2 linked regions of the Magnetococcus marinus MC-1 genome follow. Each later gene encodes a partner of the first gene's protein in a complex. Links are inferred from orthologs where the notes say so. Each region holds a gene or a part of one and is shown in the gene's direction. Other genes may lie near its edges.

Region 1 (3,115 bases):
ATACCAACAAGCTCCTTGAGAAAGATTAAACCAAGGGCACGGCAAAACGGAACGAAGCATTATAGCGCTGTTGAGACGGTTTGTTAATGGATTGTGTAAAAGCAGCGCGAATAGTACTTGTCACGCCTGCGGGGTTGTCGTATATTGCCTGTTCTCGGAAATGGAAGAGTGTCCAATACGGGATTTTTTTGGCCCTTTTGAGGGAGCCTATCATAGGTTGGCCTTAAAAAGAGTTGGGATTATCTGGCGTTTGCGGATTCGGGGTGTAGCGCAGTCTGGTAGCGCATCGGTTTTGGGAACCGAGGGTCGGAGGTTCGAATCCTCTCGCCCCGACCAGCTTTTCCGCCACCTTGGGAACTTGAGACTGTATCGGTTGTTAGCGCTTGTGGCTCAACTGGATAGAGCAACGGCCTTCTAAGCCGTAGGTTGCAGGTTCGAGTCCTGCCGGGCGCGCCACCCCCTTTGCCACAAAAAAAGGGGCATCGTTCTGGCTAAACCCAAGGGTAAAGGGCAAGGTTATCGCGTGAGCGGAAAAAAATACTTTGCCATTCCTTTGCTGAGACATTAAATATAAGTCGGTTTCTTCGATGAGCTGGTGGTGGTTAGGCCAGCGGCTTCGTCGGGATCGCACGATGATTATGGCGGTGGTAGCTCAGGGGTAGAGCTCCGGATTGTGGCTCCGGCGGTCGCGAGTTCAAATCTCGTCCATCGCCCCAAGATCAAAATGGGACCCGGCCCTTTGCAGGGCCGGGTTCTTTTTGTTATGTCGTTTGTCGGGTGGATATCAGCCTCCAGCTGTGGGCGAAAGTGGCGGAACTGGTAGACGCGCTGGACTTAGGATCCAGTGCCGCAAGGCGTGGGGGTTCGACTCCCCCCTTTCGCACCAACTCTTCTTCCCGAGTAAACATTTCTTAACCTCATCGCTCAAAAAAACCAAAACCGGTGCTCATCATGGAAGTCAACGTTGTAGAGAATGGCCTTTTTGATCGCGATATCACCATCACCGTTGCGGCGGAGAAGGTCGATGCGCTACTCAGCCAAGAAATGACCAAAACGGCCGCTCAGGTTCGTCTCCCTGGTTTTCGGGCGGGCAAGGTGCCTACCAAGATGATTGAGCAACGCTTTGGGGCCAGTATCCGGGCTGAGGTTGCTGAACAGCTGTTTCGGGATTCATACCCCACCGCATTGATGGAAAAAGGGCTACGCCCCGTGGGTCAGCCTGAGCTGGATCTGGTGGAGTTGGAGAAGGGCAAGCCTTTCACCTACACGGCCAAAATTCAGATTTTTCCCGTGATTGAGCCCAAGGATTACACCGGTATGAGCTTGACCAAACCGGTGGTGACCATCCAGGATTCTGATGTTGAGACGGTGATCACCCGGGTACGCGAGGCCAATGCCGAATATCGTACCCAAGAGGGTGTGGCGGCTGCCAGCGGTGACCGCATGACCTTTGATTTTGAGGGCTTTGTGGATGGTGAAGCCTTTGAGGGCGGCAAAGCGGAAGATTATGTGTTAGAGCTGGGTTCCAACCGGTTTATCCCTGGTTTTGAGGATCAGCTTATCGGTGCCAAGGGGGGGGATGCGCTGGAGGTTAAGGTCACCTTCCCAGAAGATTATCATGGTACCCAGTTGGCGGGCAAAGAGGCGATTTTTAAGTGTGTGGTAAAAGCCATCGAAAGCCGTGAGCTGCCAGAGGTGGACGAAGAGCTGGCGAAAAAAGCCGGTGTCCAAGAGGGCGGCGTGGAGGCGATGAAGCAAGAGATCCACGAGCGTCTGGTCAAAGAGGCCGACAAGGTAGCCAAGCAAGAGATGAAACAGCAGGTGTTTAAGCTGCTGTTGGAAAACAATCCCAATGAGCTGCCCAGTCAGATGGTGGATCATGAGATTGAGCAGATGGTGGCCACGGCGAAAGAGGAGTACAGCCGTCAAGGGGTTGATCCCGAGCAGCTTGGTTTTACCGATGAGACTTGGCGTAACCAGTACGCTGAAAAGGCCAAAGAGCGCATCATTCTGGGTCTGTTGATGGGCAGTATCGTCAGCAAAGAGAATCTGGAAATTGATGATCAGGCGGTTGAAGCCCACATTGACGCGCTGGTGCAGCAGTTTGCGGCTGGGGACTATGCTGAGCAGCTCAAGGCGCAGCTCAAGAAGGATAAGGCGCGTTTAGAGGAGTTCCGGGGTGCCGCGTTGGAAGAGAAAACCGTGGCTTGGTTGATTGAACAGGGCACCGTGACAGAAGAAGAAAAATCTTTTGAAGAGTTGGTGGCGCAGCGCGGTTAAGGCAGGCTGAATAAAATTGTACCATTTTACGGCTGTTTTGGACACAGGGTGCCCATTTTCGCGGCGTAGGTGGTTAAGGTAATAGATAAAAAGGCCCGGTGTGTTGGACACTCCGGGCCTTTTTCATACCATGACGCCTTGCGTCTGGTGGGGGTTCATGGGATACACTTAGAGCTTATGGTTTGGTTTGGGCAAGGGATATTGGGGCAGCCTATAAACCATGGCCGCTGCGTTAAGTGGGAACTTCATAGCGTTCCATGGTTCAAAACTTGCTAACGGTCCTTTGTTAGATAATGGACAAAAGAGAGGCGTTCGCGCAGCCAGTGTGGGCCGGGTGCACTTCTTCAAGGATTTTTTAGGAGTATGGATACCATGAGTTTGGTGCCAATGGTGGTGGAGACCACCAACCGGGGCGAGCGCGCCTACGATATTTACTCTCGTCTGCTCAAGGAGCGGGTGGTTTTTTTGGTGGGCCAAGTCGAGGAGCACATGGCCAACCTGGTGGTTGCCCAGCTGCTTTTTTTAGAGTCGGAAAATCCTGAAAAGGATATTCACCTCTACATCAATAGCCCGGGTGGTTCGGTGACGGCTGGTATGGCGATCTATGACACCATGCAGTTTATCCGCCCCAGTGTAAGTACCCTCTGTATTGGACAGGCGGCCAGTATGGGCGCGGTATTGTTGGCAGCGGGTGAGGCCGGTAAGCGCTTGGTACTACCCAACGCGCGGGTGATGATTCACCAACCTTTAGGGGGTTTTTCGGGTCAGGCCAGCGATTTTGAGATCCACGCCCGGGAGATTTTGCGGATTCGTGAAAATCTTAACCAAGTGCTGT
Region 2 (4,128 bases), 3.5 Mb from region 1 along the record:
TTCTCAAGGTGTTGGGCTTGGAAGAGTTGTGCCGCTTTATGGTCAACGAAATTCAAGAGGTCTACCGGTTGCAAGGTGTGCGTATCAACGATAAGCACATTGAGGTGATCGTTCGCCAAATGTTGCAGAAGGTGCAGATTACCGATCCGGGTGACACCATGTTTGTCAGTGGTGAGCAGGTAGAAAAAGATGACTACCTGTTGGAGAACGTCAAGACCGATAAGCGCGGTGGTCGTGTGGCGACCTGTACACCGCTACTGCTGGGCATTACCAAGGCCTCGCTCTCTACCCCTTCTTTCATCTCGGCGGCCTCCTTCCAGGAGACCACACGGGTGCTGACTGAAGCGGCGATCTCCGGTCGTGTGGATACCCTCAATGGCTTAAAAGAGAATGTCATTGTGGGACGTCTGATCCCTGCTGGTACGGGGAATATTTTGTCGCAGTTGAAAAAGATGGGCAGTTTGACCAAAGGAGAAAAATCTACTCAAGGTGGCGAGCAACACGTTGCCAAGGTAGCCAGCTCCAGTGAAGTTACTGAAGGATAATCGTCTTTAGATCGCGCTATTGGGCAGCAGCAGGCTGCTGCCCAATATTTTTTTCTTGTATTTATGTTAAAAACAGGTAAAATGCGCGAATTCTTTTGATGATTAACCTTTAAACATTCCCATAAGGGGAGCACGTAGCCAGAAGTCGCAGCCATGCGAAACCAGGCTATCATTCGTCCTCCTCTGCCATTGCTAAGAGATATCGCCTGGAAATTTTGTAGCCAAAGGCTGCAAGGTAACAGGCCTGTTTTCTGTGGAGATTGATATGCCGACCGTTAACCAGTTGGTACGTCTGGGCCGTAAGCCTCAGAAGAAGAAAACCAACGTGCCTGCTTTGCAAGCATGCCCCCAGCGTCGTGGTGTTTGCACCCGCGTTTACACCACCACCCCTAAGAAGCCTAACTCGGCGCTTCGTAAAGTGGCCCGTGTACGTCTGACCAATGGTCACGAAGTAAGTGCGTACATTCCTGGTGAAGGGCATAACCTGCAAGAGCATAGTGTGGTGCTCATCCGTGGTGGTCGTGTAAAAGACCTTCCCGGTGTGCGTTACCACATTCTGCGTGGTTCATTGGATACCCAGGGTGTGAAAGACCGTAAGCAGGGTCGTTCCAAGTATGGCGCCAAGCGTCCTAAGTAATGTGTTTCTCCTGCCATTTAGGGCAGGGGGTTGCTCACTGATTATCAGGTTTAAGGATAGGTCATGTCACGACGTCGTGAAGTGCCCAAGCGCGAGGTGATCCCAGACGCGCGTTATAATGATAAGCTTGTCGCCAAGTTTATGAACTGTCTTATGGTAGACGGCAAAAAGTCGCTTGCTGAGCGTGTCTTCTACGGTGCCTTTGATTTGATCGAACAGCGCACAAAAGAAGATCCCATCAAGGTGTTTAAAGAGGCTGTGGACAATGTGCGTCCGACGCTTGAAGTGCGCTCCCGCCGTGTTGGTGGTGCCAACTATCAGGTGCCGGTTGAGGTGCGCCCTGTGCGTCGTCAGACTTTGGCCATTCGTTGGTTGATTGGTTATGCACGGTCCCGTGGTGAAAAAACCATGCGTGAGCGTTTAGCCGCCGAGTTGATCGAGGCTTCTCAGGGCCGTGGTGCGACCATCAAGAAGCGCGACGATACGCATCGTATGGCCGAAGCCAACAAGGTGTTTGCGCACTACCGTTGGTAAGCTGCAAGTCTGCTCACCCGGTGTGGTGAGCAGAGCAGGTTTTGTTCTTTGACAATCTACAGAACACAGGGGATTACAGTGGCTCGAGAAATTGCCCTGGATCACGTACGTAATATTGGCATCATGGCCCATATTGATGCCGGTAAAACGACAGTAACGGAACGGATTCTCTACTACACCGGTCGTTCGCATAAGATTGGTGAAGTTCATGAGGGCGCTGCCACCATGGACTGGATGGAGCAAGAGCAAGAGCGTGGCATTACCATCACCTCTGCGGCTACCACTTGTTTCTGGAAAGAGCACCGCATCAATATTATCGACACCCCCGGCCACGTTGACTTTACCATTGAGGTAGAGCGTTCTTTGCGTGTCTTGGATGGTGCCGTAGCGGTTTTCTGTGGTGTGGCCGGTGTGCAGCCCCAGTCAGAAACTGTGTGGCGCCAGGCTGATCGCTATGGTGTACCCCGTTTGGCCTTCGTGAATAAGATGGACCGTATGGGTGCCGACTTTAATAAAGCGGTGCAAACCATGAAGGACCGTCTGAAGGCACGTGCGATCCCTGCTCAGTACCCCATCGGTGCTGAAGAAGATCTGCGCGGCATGGTGGACTTGATCACCCGCAAGGCCTATATTTTCAACGATGAATCCCTGGGTGCAGAGTTTGAAGTACTGGATTGCCCTGAGGATATTGAGGCTGAAGTCGAAGAAGCTCGTGAAGCGCTGTTAGAGGCCGCTTTGGAGCAAGATGACACCTTAATGGAAAAATATCTGGAAGGTGAAGAGATCACCATTGCAGAGTTTAAATCCTGCATGCGTCGTGCGGTTATCTCTAGCGCGTTTGTACCTGTGTTCTGTGGATCTGCCTTCAAAAACAAGGGCGTTCAACTTCTCTTGGATGCCGTTGTCGATTATTTCCCCTCACCTTCTGATACCCCCTACATCGAAGGGTTGTTGCCTGATAGTGAAGAAGCAGCCGTGCGTAAGCCTTCGGATGAAGAGCCTTTCGCCGCGTTGGCCTTTAAAATCATGACCGATCCCTTTGTCGGTACCTTGACCTTTGTACGTGTCTACTCCGGTGTTATGGAATCGGGTACCAGTGTTCTTAATGCCTCCAAAGATCGTAAAGAGCGCATCGGTCGTTTGATGTTGATGCACGCCAACAAGCGTGAAGACATTAAAGAAGTGCGTGCTGGGGATATCTGTGCCGTGGTTGGTTTGAAAAATACCACCACAGGTGAAACTCTCTGCGATCCAAATAAGCCGATCATTCTTGAAAAAATGGATTTCCCAGCACCGGTTATCGCCATTGCTGTGGAGCCCAAGACCAAAGCTGACCAAGAGCGTATGGGTGTGGCCCTTCAGCGTTTGGCTCAAGAAGACCCCTCTTTCCGGGTTGAGGTCGACCATGAGACCAACCAGACCATTATCTCAGGTATGGGTGAGCTGCACCTAGAGATCATCGTCGACCGTATGATGCGCGAATTCAAGGTTGATGCAAACGTCGGTCAGCCTCAAGTGGCCTACCGTGAGACCATTACCCAAATGGTTGAGCATGAATCTAAGTTTGTACGTCAGTCCGGTGGTCGTGGTCAGTTTGGTCATGTGTGGTTGCGTTTAGAGCCCAACGAACCAGGTGCTGGTTACGAGTTTGTGGATGGCATTAAGGGTGGGGTTGTACCTAAAGAGTATATTCCAGCCGTCAAAAACGGTGTGGGTGAAGCCATGGCCAATGGTGTCTATGTTGGCTTCCCCATGGTCGATGTCAAAGTGACCCTGTTTGATGGTTCATACCATGAAGTTGACTCCTCTGAGATGGCCTTTAAAATCGCCGGTTCGATGGGTCTCAAAGAGGGCGCCATGAAAGCCAAGCCCGTATTGCTTGAGCCCATCATGGATGTTGAAGTTGAGACGCCTGAAGATTACATGGGGGATGTCATGGGTGACATGAACTCCCGCCGTGGTCAGATCCAAGGTATGGAAGATTCTGGCAATAACAGGTTGGTCAAGGCACAAGTGCCTTTGTCCGGCATGTTTGGTTACGCGACAGACTTGCGTTCAATGAGTCAGGGGCGTGCGACCTTTACCATGCAGTTTGGCCACTATGCCCAGGTGCCTAAATCCATTGCAGAAGAGATCAAGGCCAAAACCACCGGTTAATTCGGCTGAACTAAGAAAGATTTGGAGGTCATAATGGCCAAGGAAAAGTTTGCACGTACTAAACCCCACGTCAACATTGGCACAATTGGCCACGTTGACCATGGTAAGACCACATTGACCGCTGCGATCACCAAGGTGATGGCGGCTGCGGGTCGCGCGGAGTTTCGCGCCTATGATCAAATTGACGGCGCTCCTGAAGAGCGTGAGCGTGGTATTACCATCTCCACCGCCCACGTTGAGTATGAGACCGAGGCA

The links. Proteins that work in one complex are often made in the same cells at the same time.
Region 2: the proteins of tig (region 1) and rpsG are in contact, whole or in part, in a crystal structure (PDB 3GTY), measured with the Thermotoga maritima proteins. The link is inferred for Magnetococcus marinus MC-1 from one-to-one orthologs. Residues at the interface, in WP_004081061.1 of Thermotoga maritima: Glu122, Val124, Val129, Leu130, Tyr133, Glu188, Gly259, Ile262, Tyr263, Glu266, Ser270, Glu273, Gln274, Glu277, Arg308, Gln311, Ile312, Ser315, Tyr316, Glu325, Arg329, Arg336, Leu363, Phe366, Trp367, Arg373, Leu377, Arg381, Leu384, Glu387; in WP_004081843.1 of Thermotoga maritima: Lys34, Lys52, Lys55, Glu59, Arg62, Gln63, Glu66, Asn67, Lys69, Val71, Arg95, Ala109, Lys110, Lys111, Gly112, Arg113, Pro114, Glu117, Glu121, Ile124, Ala125, Tyr127, Asn128, Asn129, Thr130, Gly131, Lys135, Asp139, Arg142, Met143.

Annotation. Positions count from the first base shown.
Region 1 is NC_008576.1:4,578,318-4,581,432, reverse strand. The notes cover bases 306-3,115. They hold tig (trigger factor), read left to right. Parts: upstream 306-951; coding sequence 952-2,280; downstream 2,281-3,115. Other genes in these bases: clpP (ATP-dependent Clp endopeptidase proteolytic subunit ClpP), read left to right, coding at 2,653-3,115. UniProt on the Bacillus subtilis protein: Involved in protein export. Acts as a chaperone by maintaining the newly synthesized protein in an open conformation. Functions as a peptidyl-prolyl cis-trans isomerase.
Region 2 is NC_008576.1:1,050,204-1,054,331, forward strand. Bases 1-2,980 are described here. They hold rpsG (30S ribosomal protein S7), read left to right. Parts: upstream 1-1,245; coding sequence 1,246-1,716; downstream 1,717-2,980. Other genes in these bases: rpoC (DNA-directed RNA polymerase subunit beta'), read left to right, coding at 1-545; rpsL (30S ribosomal protein S12), read left to right, coding at 811-1,182; fusA (elongation factor G), read left to right, coding at 1,795-2,980. In the rest of the region: more of fusA, read left to right, coding at 2,981-3,873; tuf (elongation factor Tu), read left to right, coding at 3,907-4,128.